Regions from separate parts of the Rhizobium sp. R339 genome, predicted to be linked through region 1. Evidence: riboswitches for the same ligand, from Rfam matches in the RefSeq annotation. Region 1 holds a riboswitch; the other holds the start of a gene.
The links. Region 1 has a riboswitch for thiamine pyrophosphate ahead of thiM (hydroxyethylthiazole kinase). Riboswitches for the same ligand answer to the same signal wherever they lie in the genome.

Region 1 (7,218 bases):
TCAAGATTCACGGCATCAATCTCAGCCTCGGCTACACCTTTGATCCGGCCTGGTTCGCCGCCGGGCAAAGCCCGCTTTGCGTGGAGGTCAACCGGCTTGTCCGCTCGGGCGTCTGCGTGGTGGTCGCAGCCGGCAATGCCGGCTACGGCACGGTGACGCAATTTTCCGGCGCGCCGGAACGCGCCGCCCATGTCGGCACGATCATGGATCCCGGCAATGCCGCGCTTGCCATCACTGTCGGCTCGACGCATCGCGACATGCCGCACACCTATGGCGTCTCCTATTTCTCCTCGAAGGGACCGACGGCCGACGGGCGCATGAAGCCGGATCTCGTCGCCCCCGGCGAACGCATCGTCTCGTGCGCACTTCCCGACCGTGACAAACCGAATGAAGCGCCGTTCCGGGAGGATACCGGCACGAGCATGGCGACACCGCATGTTTCCGGCGCGATCGCCGCCTTCCTGTCTGTCCGGCGTGAGTTTCTCGGCCAGCCGGAACGCGTCAAGGAAATCTTCGTCGGCGCGGCGACCGACCTCAAGCGCCGGCCGGAGTTTCAGGGCGCCGGCCTCATCGATCTGATGCGAACACTGCAAGCTGTGTAGGAGGACACATGGACACGCTTGGACCCTCGCCATTCCTATGGCTCGAATTCGACAAGGACGGCGCGATCGATCCCGCGCGGGCGGAGAAACTCGCCGCCCTGCTGAACCAGCCCGGCAGGACCGATCTCGTGGTCATCTCGCACGGCTGGAAGAACACCAAGGACGATGCCCGCACGCTCTATGGAACGCTCTGGGCCAACGCCTGCAAGAAACTGGCACCCGACAAGGCGCGCCGCACCGTCGTCGCCGGCATCGTCTGGCCGGCCAAGGCCTATCGGACGGATTTCGACACGGAAACGCTGGTGGCCTCAGGCGGCGGCGCCCAGGCAGCCGACGGCGCAGCGGCGCCGGTCGAGGATCTCGACGAGGCAGCTTTCAAGGACGTGCTGGCCGATTTCGAGGATCTTTTCGGTCCGGATGGTGCTGGCACGGCCGAAAAGGCGCGGGCCGCAGCCGAGACACTTGATGAAACGACGTCACTTTTCCTCGTCAGGAAAGGCAAAGAGGCAATCGGCTCTCCCCAATCCGATACCGAGCTCAAGGCGGATGCCGAACCGATCGCGCTCGCGACGGAGGATGCCAATAGCGCGAAGGTGCTGATGGAAGGTCTCGTCCCGCCGCCAACCTTCAGTCTCGAAAGCTCGGTCGGCAAGGCGCAGGGTCTCGGCGACGTCGTCTCGGGCTTGATCTCCGGCCCAAGAGCGGCGGTGGCGCGGTTCCTGAACCAGCTCACCTATTACGAAATGAAGAAACGCGCCGGCGTCGTCGGCGAGGCACTGACCAAAAACGTCCTGTCGAAACTCGTGCTGCAGCAGCCGATCCGGCTGCATCTCATCGGCCACAGCTTCGGCGCCCGGCTGGTCTCGGCGGCGGCGAACAAGCTCGCCCCGGTCCCGAAGCTGGAATTCTTCTCGCTCACTTTGCTGCAGGGCGCCTTCTCGCACAATGGGTTCGCCAAAGAGATCAAGCCGGGCCTTGCCGGCGCTTTTCCCGATGTGGTCGGCAAACCGACTGGCCCGATCTGCGTCACCCATACCCATAACGATCTCGCCTGCACCCTCGCTTATGCGCTGGCCTCGCGCCTGTCGCGCGATATCGCCAAGAGCATCGGCGATGCCAACGACGAATTCGGCGCGATGGGGGCGAACGGTCCTCAGCACCTGAAGACTGGACAGGCGGTCGAGGACGATGCGGATGCCGTCTTCGCGCCGAAAGCCGGCAAGGTGAACACCTTCCTGGCGGACAAATATATCATCAAGACCGCGGCGTCGGATGCCCACAACAATGTCGCGAACGAGGAGGTCGGCCGGCTGCTGGCAAAGATCGTCGGCTGATCGTCTTCGTGATTTGGCCACACCGCACGCTTCGCGAATTGTCATTTTCCGGGTGACATGCGCCCCGTTCTCTGCGAAAACAAACCCGATGAGAGACAGGGGCGTCCGCCGGCAGGCGGGCTGAGAAGCACCCTTCGAACCTGAACCGGATCATGCCGGCGGAGGGAGTCGCTCGGGGTTGGGCCTTGCCCGCATAAACCGCCCCGTGCCCTGCCCCCGCCTGAAAGGGGCAACAGCAGATGAAGACCACGTCGGGAGCAATGCTGAAGGCGATGCGCGAAAAGCCGCCGCTCGTTCAGTGCATCACCAATTGCGTCGCCATGAACATTGCGGCAAACGTCCTGCTCGCCGCCGGCGCCTCGCCGGCTATGGTGCATGCTGCGGAAGAAGCCGGCGAATTCGCCGCCATTGCAAACGCATTGACCATCAATATCGGCACGCTTTCGCCCCAATGGATCGAAGGCATGCAGGCGGCTGCCAAGGCAGCGAACGCAGCCGGAAAACCCTGGGTGCTCGATCCGGTCGCGCATTACGCCACCGCCTTCCGCCGCAAGGCGGTCGCCGATCTCCTGGCGCTCAAGCCCACGATCATTCGCGGCAATGCGTCCGAGATCATCGCGCTTGCCGGCGGAGAGAGCCGCGGCCAGGGCGTCGACAGCCGCGACCCCGTCGAGCAGGCCGAGGATTCGGCGCGGCGGCTCGCGGAGCGGCAGCAGTCGATCGTTATCGTCACCGGCGCGGTGGATTTCGTCACCGACGGTCAAAGGGCCGTGCGGGTCGCAGGCGGCTCTGCCCTGATGCCGCAGGTCACCGCGCTCGGCTGCTCGCTCACCTGCCTCGTCGGCGCCTTCGCCGCGACCGCACCCGAGGACCTCTTCGGCGCGACGGTCGCCGCCCTCGCGACCTTCGCCGTCGCCGGCGAAGATGCGGCACTGGGTGCTGCGGGCCCGGGCTCCTTCTCCTGGCGATTGCTCGATGCGCTGGCTGCCATCGATGCCGAAACGCTCGACGCCAGAGCAAGGGTATCGGTCGTATGAAGCGCTTCGACCTCTCGCTCTATCTCGTCCTCGATCCCGATCTCTGCGCCGGGATCGGCATGGTCGAGACGGCGCGCCTCGCCGCTGCCGGCGGCGCGACGATGGTGCAGCTGCGTGACAAACATGCGGGCACAGCGAGAATGATCGAAACCGGCCAGGCCTTGAAACAAGTGCTCGACGGCACAGGCGCCCTCCTCATCGTCAATGATGACGTCGAGGCGGCAATCGCCATCGGTGCCGACGGCCTGCATATCGGCCAGGACGACATGGATGCGCGTGACGCGCGGCAGATGATCGGCCCCGGCATGATCCTCGGCTTGTCGGTGGAAACCGCGCAGCTCGCCGGCGCCGTCGATCCTGATATCGTCGATTATACCGGCGTCGGACCGGTGTTTGCGACACCGACCAAGGCCGACCACAAGCAGCCGATCGGCTTTGACGGGCTTGCCAGGCTGGTACAGTCCTCACCGGTGCCGTCGGTCGCCATCGGCGGGCTCAAGGCGGAACATGTGGCAGGCGTATTTGCCGCAGGAGCCGAGGGGCTTGCTGTCGTCTCCGCAATCTGCGGCGTGCCCGACCCCGAAGCGGCAACACGTCGCATCGAAGCAGAAATCCGAAAGGTCCGCCCATGATCCGCAACGTTCTCTCCATCGCCGGTTCCGATCCCTCGGGCGGGGCCGGCATCCAGGCCGACCTCAAGGCCTTTTCCGCCCGCGGCGTCTATGGCATGGCGGTGTTGACGGCGCTGACGGCGCAGAACACGCAAGGAGTGAGCGGCGTGCATCTGGTGCCGCCGGAGTTCGTCGCCGACCAGATCAATGCCGTCTTTGCCGATGTGCGCGTCAATGCCGTCAAGATCGGCATGATCGCCAATGCCGGGATCGCCGAAGCCGTCGCAGCAGCCCTCGCGGGCCGGCGCGGCATTCCCATAGTCATCGATCCCGTCATGATCGCCAAGGGCGGCGCGGCCCTGCTTGCGCCCGAAGCGATCGACGTGCTGACCCGCCGGCTGCTGCCGCTCGCAACCCTCCTCACGCCGAACCTGCCCGAAGCCGCAGCGCTGCTGCACCGACCGGTCGCAAGCAGTCGCGAAGAGATGGCGGCACAGGCCGAGCAGCTGCGCGCGCTAGGCCCTGCCGCGGTGCTGGTCAAAGGCGGCCATCTCGACAGCGATGAGAGCCCCGATGTGCTTGCCACTGTCGGCGGCCTGCACTGGTTCGAGGCGAGGCGCGTGCCGACCAAGAATACGCACGGCACCGGCTGCACGCTCTCCAGCGCGCTGGCGGCCGAGCTTGCCAAGGGCGCCTCGGCCGAGCAGGCCGTCGCCATTGCGAAGGATTATCTCGCCGATGCGGTCGCCGCCGCCGACAGCCTCACCGTCGGCTCCGGCCACGGCCCGGTGCAGCATTTTCACGCGCTGTGGAAGCACGGGGAATAACCGATCTCGCCGAAAGCGGCGCAGGCATCAGGATTGCGAGAGAAAAACGGCCCGGACCCCCGGGCCGTTTTCGTTCGTACCCTCGGCCGGCACTGAACCGAAGCTGCCGGGGCCGAGCGCACTGCTCCATTTGAAAATCCCTGTTGACAAGCCCGGCCAGATGGCCAAGTCTATAACACTAAAAGGGGATAAATTCCGTAATAACGGAATAATTGGAGGAGAGACAGGTGCCAGACCTGCTTGTGAGCTTATATTCCGCCAAGCTCGCCGAACTGAAAGAACGGGCCGATATCGTCGGCGCCTCCATCCGCCCGGCCCTCCCCCCGGAACTGCATCTCGTCGTCAATTGGGCTCGCGAACACTTCAGTGAGAACTGGGCAAGCGAGGTCTCGGTCGCCTTTTCCCGCCAGCCTGTTGCCTGCCTGATCGCCGTCGAAGACGGCAAGCTGCTCGGTTTTGCCTGCTACGACACCACCGCACGCGGCTTCTTCGGTCCGACCGGCGTCGCCCCGGAAGCGCGCGGCCAGGGCATCGGGCTCGCTTTGTTTTCCGCTTGCCTTCAGACCATGAAGTCGCTCGGCCATGCCTATGCCGTCATCGGCGACGCCGGCCCGGTCGATTTCTACGCCAGGACCGCAGGCGCGATCGCCATCCCCGCCCCCGACAAGGGCATTTACGAAGGCATGCTCAGAAGCGCGCCGAAATGACCATCTGATACCGGAGCACCAGAATTGTCCTCGACCCCGCTCGCCCTTTTCGTCGGCCTCCCGAACCCCACGATTTCGGATGACGAATTCGCCCTCTTCCGCGAGACCAATCCGCTCGGCCTCTTCGTCGGCCGGCGCAATCAGCGCGAGCCGCAACAGACGAGGCGGCTGATCGAACGCTTCCGCGAAGCCGTCGGCCGCGACGACGCGCCAGTCTTCACCGACCAGGAAGGCGGGCGCGTCCAGCACCTCGATGCCGGCCCCTGGCCGCTCTTTCGCAGCTTCGGCCAGTTCGCCGAACTTGCGCGCCGCGATTTCGATCTCGGCAGAAAGGCGCTCCGCCTTTCCTCCCAGGCCATGGGCGCGATGATGACGGAACTCGGTCTTTCCAGCGGCTGCTCGCCCGTTCTCGACCTCGTCTTCGAGACGACGAGCGCGGTCATCGGCGCCCGCTCCTTTGGCCCCGATCCCGATGTCATCGCCGCCCTCGGCCGCGAGGTGGTCGACGGTCTGCTGGAGACCGGCAACATGCCCGTCATGAAACATATTCCCGGCCATGGCCGCGGGACGCTCGACTCCCACAAGGAGCGTCCGGTCGTCAGTGCCTCCCGCGAGACGCTGACCACGACGGATTTCAAGCCCTTCGTCGTCCTGAAGGACACGCCCTGGGCCATGGTCGCCCACGTCGTCTATTCGACCTATGACGCAGAACTTCCGGCCTCCGTGTCGCCTGTCATGCACGACGTGATCCGCAAGGATCTGGGTTATGAGGGCGTGTTGATTTCCGACTGCATCTTCATGGAATCGCTCTCCGGCACGCTGCCGGAACGTGTCAGCCAAGTGCTCGACGCAGGTTTCGACATCGCGCTCCACAGCCATGGCGACATTCACGAAAGCGAAGCTGCCGCGAAAGCCGCCCGCCCGCTGACGGACGCGGCCCTGAAGCGGATCGCCGCCGGCAAGGCCCGGCTCGGCAATCTCAAGATCGATGTCCGCGCCGCACACGCTGAAGTCGAAGACATATTTGCCAGCGCATCGGTCTCCTGACCGGCGCGCCATCTCTCACCGCATAAAAGAAGGGGAATAAAACATGAAAAAATATCTTCTTGCCGCCGCCGCGCTGACGCTGCTTTCGGGTTCCGCCATGGCGCAAACGGTCCTGACGGCCAATATCGAGCCAGCGACGACCTGGGTTCGCAACTTCAACCCGTTCAACCAGACCTCGGCGCGCCAGTCCACGCTCGATTTCATCTATGAGCCGCTTGTTCTTTTCAACCGCTTCGACAGCAACAAGCCGGTCTATCGCCTGGCCGAAAGCTTCAAGCTCTCCGACGACCTGAAGAGCATCGAATTCAAGCTGCGCCCGAACCTCAAATGGTCGGACGGTAAGCCGCTGACCGCAGCCGACGTCAAGTTCACCTATGACTATCTGAAGAAATTCCCGGCGCTCGATTTCGTCAGCATCTGGACCTTCGTTACCGACGTCCAGGCCGTCGACGGCCAGACGGTGCGCTTCACGCTCGCCAATCCGAGCTCGCTTGCTGCCGAGCAGATCTCGCAGCTGCCGATCGTTCCCGAGCATGTCTGGAAGGATGTCACCGATCCCGTCACCTTCGCCAACGAGAGCCCGGTCGGCAGCGGCCCGCTGACGGAAGTGCCGCGCTTCACCGGCCAGACCTACGACCAGTGCCGCAACCCGAACTACTGGGACAACGCGCATCTGAAGGTCGATTGCATTCGCTTCCCGCAGCTTGCCGACAACAACCAGATCCTGACGGCGACCGCCGACGGCACGCTCGACTGGGGCGTCTCCTTCATTCCCGATATCGACAATGTCTATGTCTCGAAGGACCCGGCGCATTTTCACTACTGGTATTCGCCGAGCAGCATGGTCGCCTTCCTGTTCAACCTGGAAACAGCGAACGAGAACAACAAGAAGGCCTTCGACGATGTGAAGTTCCGCCGTGCCCTCGGCATGGCGCTCGACCGCAAGACGATGATCGACGTGGCCGGCTACGGCTATCCGACGCTGAACGAAGATCCGGGCCTGATGGGCGAGCTTTACAAGAGCTGGGCGGACCCTTCCGTCAAGGCCGACTT
Region 2 (7,218 bases), on a different contig from region 1:
GCACGCGCACTCCGAGCGCGCGGATCATGTCGAAGAAGACGTTGCCGCTGCGCCCGCCGACAGCTTCACGCCGCAGCGACACGGTGACGATGTCCGTTCCGGATCGCTTGACGGCGTCGGCGAGGACCGCCGGCGAAGGGTAGCGCGCGGTCCCGAGAAGAAGCCGCGATCCGATCTGGTTTCCGTAGAGATCAAGCATGTCAGCCTCCCTGCATCGGGGTCAGGATCTCGACCCGGTCATTGTCGTTGAGAGCGTGATCGTCGCGGTCCTCGCGAGGAACGAGCTCGCCGTTGACCGCGGTTGCCAGCCATTCTCCCTCGTAGTCGAGTGCGGTGAGCAGCTGCGAAAGCGTGCTTGCGGCGATTGTCTGGGGTTCGCCATTGATGATCAGACGCATTGGGAGCTCCTTTGCTTCGTCCGTCCGGAAAAGACGAGATCGGCGGCTTTTGCCGCCATTGTGGGCGCCAGGAGAAAACCGTGGCGATAAAGGCCGTTGACGACGACGGCATTGCCTTGCCGCATCACCCGGGGGAGGTTGTCGGGGAAGGCCGGGCGAATGCCGGCTCCGGTTTCGACAAGGGTCGCGTCAGCAAAGGCTGGATGCAGCGTGTAAGCCGCGTTCAGCAATTCCATCAGCGAGCGTGCGGTGATCGGCCCGCCGAAATCGCTCTCGATCATGGTCGCGCCGACCATGAAGAGGCCGCCGCCGCGGGGCACGACATAGACGGGGATGCGGGGATGAAGCAGGCGGACGGACCGTGAAAGCTCTATTTCATCGCTGTGCAGATAGAGCATTTCGCCTCGCACGCCGCGCAGGTCGTCAACCTGGCCAATGCGCGCAGCACCCGTGCAGTCAACAATATCGGAGAAATCGCCGTCCTCCACAGCGCCGCCTGCGAAGAAGACGCCCTGCGCCGACAGTTTGTCTTTCAGCGCGACGAGTGCCCGCCGGGGATCGAGATGCGCTTCCTCGGGGAAAAACAGGCCATGCCGGAACCGGCCGGCAAGAGCCGGCTCGAGCAGGGCGATGTCTTCCTCTTTCACCCATCGGTAACTGCTCGTCCGCCCGGCAAAGCGCTTCAGCTCCCCATGGTCACGCGCCGGCGCGACCACCAATGTCCCGTTGCGGACGACGTGGCCGGGCAGGATCGCCTCCCAGCGGTCGGCCGCCTGCGCCCCAAGCCGGACCACGGCCTCGTCGGCGCTTTCACGCTCGCACCACGGCGCCAGCATGCCGCCGGCGAGCCACGACGCGGCCCGGTCGAAATTCGCATGCGGGTCGACGATGCTGACCTCGGCGCCGCGGGCCTGCAGTTCGTGCGCAACGAGGAGCCCTGAGATGCCGGCCCCTTTGACGAGGACGTGCATCTCAGGCTCCCGTGGTCTCGATCGGAGAGGGCCCCTCGATCGAAGAGACGGCAACATAAAGGTCGCCGCCTTCGCGGTAGCGGGCGGCCATGGCCTCAAGACCCTCCTTCTGCGCTTCCGACCTTATATCGTGTGATATCCTCATCGAGCAGAATTTCGGGCCGCACATCGAACAGAAATGGGCGACCTTGTGCGCTTCCTTCGGAAGCGTCTCGTCGTGGAAGGAGCGGGCCGTTTCGGGATCGAGGGAAAGGTTGAACTGGTCTTCCCAGCGGAATTCGAAACGGGCGCGCGACAGCGCATCGTCGCGGATGCGCGCCGCGGGATGGCCCTTGGCGAGATCGGCGGCATGGGCGGCGATCTTGTAGGTGATGACGCCTGTTTTGACGTCGTTGCGGTCAGGCAGGCCGAGATGCTCCTTCGGCGTGACGTAGCAGAGCATGGCCGTGCCGAACCAGCCGATCATCGCCGCGCCGATCCCTGAGGTGATGTGATCGTAGCCCGGCGCGATGTCGGTCGTCAGCGGGCCGAGCGTATAAAAGGGGGCCTCGCCGCAGACCGCAAGCTGCTTGTCCATGTTTTCCTTGATCTTGTGCATCGGCACGTGGCCCGGCCCCTCGATCATGACCTGGCAATCCCTGGCCCAGGCGATCTTCGTCAGCTCGCCGAGCGTTTCGAGTTCGGCGAATTGCGCCGCGTCGTTGGCATCGGCGATCGAGCCGGGGCGCAGGCCGTCGCCGAGTGAGAAGGAGACGTCATAGGCGCGGCAGATGTCGCAGATTTCCTCGAAATGCTCGTAGAGGAAGCTTTCGCGATGATGGTGCAAACACCACTTGGCCATGATCGAGCCGCCGCGCGAGACGATGCCGGTGACGCGATTGACGGTCAGCGGGATGTAATGCAGCCGCACGCCGGCATGGATGGTGAAATAGTCGACGCCCTGTTCGGCCTGTTCGATCAGCGTGTCGCGATAGATCTCCCAGGTGAGGTTTTCGGCGATGCCTTCGACCTTTTCCAGCGCCTGGTAAAGCGGCACGGTGCCGATCGGCAGCGGTGAGTTGCGGATGATCCATTCACGGATATTGTGGATGTTGCGGCCGGTCGAAAGGTCCATGACGGTGTCGGCGCCCCAGCGGGCGGCCCAGACCATCTTCTCGACCTCCTCCGCCATTGACGAGGTCACCGCCGAATTGCCGATATTGGCGTTGATCTTCACCAGGAAATTCCGGCCGATGATCATCGGTTCCGATTCCGGATGATTGATATTGGCCGGAATAATGGCCCGGCCGGCGGCGACTTCCTGGCGCACGAATTCCGGCGTCACGTGATCGGGAATATGGGCGCCGAAGCTCTCGCCATCGCGAAGCATCACGCCGGCCTGGGCTTTGCGGCCGAGATTTTCGCGGATCGCGATGAATTCCATCTCCGGAGTGATGATCCCGGCGCGCGCGTAAGCCAGCTGTGTCACCGCCTTGCCGTCCTTGGCCCGCAACGGCTGCCGTTTTGCCGGAAATTCCGGCGTCAGCCGCTCGCCGCTGGCAAAACCGTTATCCTCGGGACGGATGCTGCGGCCCTCATAGGGCTCGACGTCGCCGCGGGCGAGCACCCAGTCGCGGCGCAGCGCGGCAAGACCTTGCTCGATACGGATATCGGCGCCTTCGATCGTGTAGGGACCGGAGGAATCATAGACGGTTACCGGCGGCTCGCCCGAGGTCGGATGGAGGCTGATCTGGCGCATCGGGACCTGAACGTCGGCATGGATCTCTCCCGCGACGTGGATCTTGCGCGATGACGGCAGGGCGCCGGTGGTGACGGTTGGGGTGAGGTTCTTTGCGGCAATGGTCATGGTTTGAGGCTCCAAAGTGCAGTTGGAGACCCAGTCAGTCAGCCGGAATGATGAAAAGACGCCGGCATGGATTCCACGCGTGAATCCGCAGCCTTCGAGCGCTTGCACCGTCCCTACGCCAGTATGAACTGGATCAGGTTCAACGGGTCACTGCGCCACAAACCGGCAAAGCCGTATTGTCCAGCAGTATCTCAGCCCCTTGCCGGGACCCCCCTGGTGAATGCTGCGGAGGCTACGTCCTCGATCCAGTTCATGTCAACCCTGGAGCTGAAAGTAACCCGATCGCCACGCACGAGTGGCGACGCCGCCGGGCTGGGCGCGTCGGTTTTGTGAGCGCCCAGCCCGTCGAAGCCTACGACAGCTTTTTTATCGTGCTGTAGATGATGTTGCGGTTGGCGCCGAACCAGACCGTCTTATCAACCGTGTTTTCCGGCGCACTACCATTGGCAATACGCCACATATCGGCCTCGGAACGCTGGAGGAGCTCCCAGTTCATGTAGGATTCCATGTATCCGTCGTCGGCCATCTCGTCGGAGAAGTTGGCAAATAGAAAGACGCCGCCCGGCTTCAGCATTTCCATGCAAATCTGCGTCAGTCGGATTGCGACTTTATCGGTGAGGTAGTCGTACAATCCTGCTGCGTAGATGAGATCGAAGGTGCCAATCTGATGCTTTCGCGCCAGCAAGCCGCGCACGGATCCATTGATAGGCTCGACCGAAGTTCTATGGAATTGGCTCGCGATCGAGCCGATACTGTGGGGATCCTGATCAAGAGCAACCCAGCGTTTAAGGTTGCCTTCTGCAAGTGCTTTTGATTCCTCCGCTTCGCGAAGGTGACCGGCGGCGATGGCGAGGACCTCGGTATCCCGACCTATTCGTGCAGCCGTCTCATCGACGTAGCGGGTCAGGGTTTCGCGACGCTCCCTTACGGCTACCGGGCCGGGAGCGTTTATCGTGTATTCGAAGATATTCAGACCGAGAAGGGTCGATCTGGCCACTTCTTCGGTCACCGCCGGATGCCCATAAATAAAGTCTATGAGACTGGCATCACCGGAGTAGCCGCGAGGTTTTTCAAAGGACCAACGAGTGAACGGGCATTGCTGCAGAATCTCTGCCGAGGGATGGGCCTGAATAATCGGGATGAGCTTCTGCCACACAACAGCGCCGAATTTATGCCGGATGTCGTGGAGCTGACCAATCAACCACCTGACTGCGTCAGACAGGCCTTTGCCCGCGGCGAATCGCTGCATGGCAATGTTGATGACGATTGCAAACTCAGCCTCCGCAATTCGCAGGCGGTCTGTTTCATTATCCTTGCCAGGTGAGAGAAGCGTATTGCTGACGGACTGCGGTGTAATCAAGCTTTGGCCATCAAGGGAAAAAAGCGGCTGAACCAAGGAAACCTCGTCGGTAAATAGAGATTTAATAGATTGCATAAAATCCTTACCATTTTCATGAAGGTCAAGCGCAAAGGTTGGCGGCAGCGTCCCCGTGCACGTCCTGGCTTTAGAAAGTATTAGTGAACCCAAGAGATACTCCGCCCGCTTGGGGATCGTTTCGGGCGTTATCGGTTGATGTGGGGTCTGTGTAGGGCTATCCAGCTTCAGCTAGCGGTCTGTGTAGGACAACTGCTGCAAGATGTTGGGTGGCAGGGGCATGATGCACGTGTTAGCCGAGACCGCAGTCGCCGCCACGCGGCCGACACTGTCGTCAGAACAGTTGCGTCGCATTTATAGTAAGGAGAGCGAGAGCGGCCGAAAGAGCGCGACGCGCAAGGGCCTCTGGATAGCGGTGGCTGCTTACCTTGCCTACTCTTTCACGGACTATCTTTTTATCGGTGATGTCGTTCAGTACACAATTGCTGGCCGGTTGGCGGTCGGCGTCACTGCGCTCTGCCTGCTGGAACTCTTACTCTACCGCAAAGCAAAGGCCGACACGGTCGACATGGCCGCGGCGGTGTCCGTCCTGGCAGCTTATCTTGTCTGGCTTCTGACCGGCCAGATGACCACGGTCAGGGACGCTTTCTCATATTATATGGTTTTTGGCGCGATCTTTATGATGAGCGTCAACTTGTTCTTCAGTTTCCGTTTTCCGGTTGCTCTTGCCGCCTCCGCAACGAACGTGCTCATCTTCATCGGCGCCCTCTATCTGTTCGTGCCTATGGTGCTTCTCCACAAGCTGATCCTCGGCGCCTTCTGCATTTCCTGCTTTATTTTTACCTCTTACGTGAACCTTCAGCTCAATCGAGAGCGCTACAAAGTGTTCCTCAATGCTCTTGAAGCTGGTTTGCAGCAGGCTGCGGCCGATGAAAGGGGCAAGGCTCTTTTGCACCTCTCGAATACGGACTCGTTGACCGGCCTGGAAAATCGCCGGGCAATCGATCAACGTCTGCGTGATCATTGGCAACGCTGGCAGGACCAGAGGGCGCCCTTTGCCGTCCTGCTTATCGATGTGGATCATTTCAAGCGCTATAACGACTGCTACGGCCATCAAGAAGGTGACCGGTGTCTTGTAGCGGTCTCCCAGCTTCTTCAAAACGTGGCCTTGTCCCATGACGCGATCATCGGGCGATATGGCGGCGAGGAATTCATCGTCATCACACCGATGCCGAACCCGGAAAGAGCGGCGGAGCTCGCGGAAGCCATGTGTGCTGCCGTTCGAGCGCTGGCTTGGCCGCACGAGCACAGGCGAGACGGGACCACCGTCATCACCGTAAGTGTCGGCGTCTCCTATACGCGGGACCAGACCAAGCAGGTCGACAAGGTCATTCATGAAGCTGATCGGGCGCTTTATGCCGCCAAGGCAACGGGCCGCAACACCCTGCGGGTCTTCGATCCTGAAGACCCGCTGAGTAGCGATGACAGCGAGGATATAGCTGCGACCCTGAAGATCGCGGTTGAACACGACCTTGTCTCCCTCGTCTATCAGCCGATCCGCAACGTGCAGACAGGCAAGATGGATGCCGTTGAAGCTTTAATGCGTTTGAGGATGTTGGACGGAACGGCGGTATCCCCCGCCACATTTATTCCAGTCGCGGAAAGGACAGGGTCGATCATCGAACTGGGGCGGTGGGCGATCCGCACTGTCTGCCGGGACCTGTTGGCGACCGGCGTGGTGCAAGTGGCAAGCGTCAACGTTTCGCCGATTGAACTCAAGATGCCAGGTTTCGCCAGCTATGTCGCAGCGACACTCGCTGAATTCGACGTCACGGGCGCTCGGCTTGCTTTCGAGATTACCGAAGGGGTGGAGCTGGAAATCGACCAGGATGTGGTTCGTTGCATCAGCGATCTGAGAAAGCTGGGCGCTCAAGTCTGGCTCGACGACTTTGGCACGGGGTTCGCAGGGCTCTCTTGGCTTCGTCTCATAGAATTCGACACCATCAAGATCGATAGGTCCTTCCTCCATGACTGCGACACGGAAAGAGGCAAGAGGATGTTGCTTGACATCATCAGCCTGCTGCGCAATCGCGGCGTGAGGATCCTCATTGAAGGCGTGGAGACTATTGAACATCAGCGGCTGATGCAGCAGTACGGAATCAATCAGCTTCAGGGATATTACATTGGCCGCCCCGCGCCGGCAGCTCAGTTTGAAACTGATAACGTGTTGCCGTTCGGCATGGTCAGGAACTTTGATTCCAAACGTCTATTTGGGAATGGCGCATAGGTTCAGATCCTATCAAGCGCCTCTTTTTCGCAAGGCGGAATGAAGTATATCCGGGAGAGGTGTCATCCGCCCATTTCGCCACAGGGCCTTTCTGCCAAGGCGATTGCGGGTCACAGAACCAAGTCTGCGTTCCGATGCCAGCCTGCAGATAGGGCCATTCGCTGAACTCAGTGCCTCGGTCGAAGGTGATTGTCGAGCAGCGTGGGGCAGGGGTTGGAGCACCTCGATCAACCCGTCCATGATCGGCTTCGACTGCCGGTCATTGTTGCGAAGGAAGACAGCAAAACGGCTGACCCGCTCGACCAATGAGGTCACGTTGGCCTTGCCGAACTTCTTGCGAA

Region 2: another riboswitch for thiamine pyrophosphate. It lies ahead of thiC (phosphomethylpyrimidine synthase ThiC); the one in region 1 lies ahead of thiM (hydroxyethylthiazole kinase).

Annotation. Positions count from the first base shown of each region.
Region 1 is NZ_LOKV01000006.1:18,351-25,568, forward strand. It holds gene ATY76_RS09880 (S8 family peptidase) at 1-602, shown strand, start outside; gene ATY76_RS09885 (hypothetical protein) at 611-1,936, shown strand; TPP riboswitch at 2,024-2,120, shown strand; gene thiM (hydroxyethylthiazole kinase) at 2,197-2,973, shown strand; gene thiE (thiamine phosphate synthase) at 2,970-3,605, shown strand; gene thiD (bifunctional hydroxymethylpyrimidine kinase/phosphomethylpyrimidine kinase) at 3,602-4,411, shown strand; gene ATY76_RS09905 (GNAT family N-acetyltransferase) at 4,639-5,118, shown strand; gene ATY76_RS09910 (glycoside hydrolase family 3 N-terminal domain-containing protein) at 5,143-6,165, shown strand; gene ATY76_RS09915 (ABC transporter substrate-binding protein) at 6,209-7,218, shown strand, end outside.
Region 2 is NZ_LOKV01000002.1:74,293-81,510, forward strand. It holds gene ATY76_RS05895 (thiazole synthase) at 1-199, opposite strand, end outside; gene thiS (sulfur carrier protein ThiS) at 201-398, opposite strand; gene thiO (glycine oxidase ThiO) at 389-1,369, opposite strand; gene thiC (phosphomethylpyrimidine synthase ThiC) at 1,371-3,215, opposite strand; TPP riboswitch at 3,308-3,440, opposite strand; gene ATY76_RS05915 (class I SAM-dependent methyltransferase) at 3,568-4,611, opposite strand; gene ATY76_RS05920 (EAL domain-containing protein) at 4,871-6,877, shown strand; partial or broken gene ATY76_RS05925 (IS30 family transposase) at 6,963-7,218, opposite strand, start outside.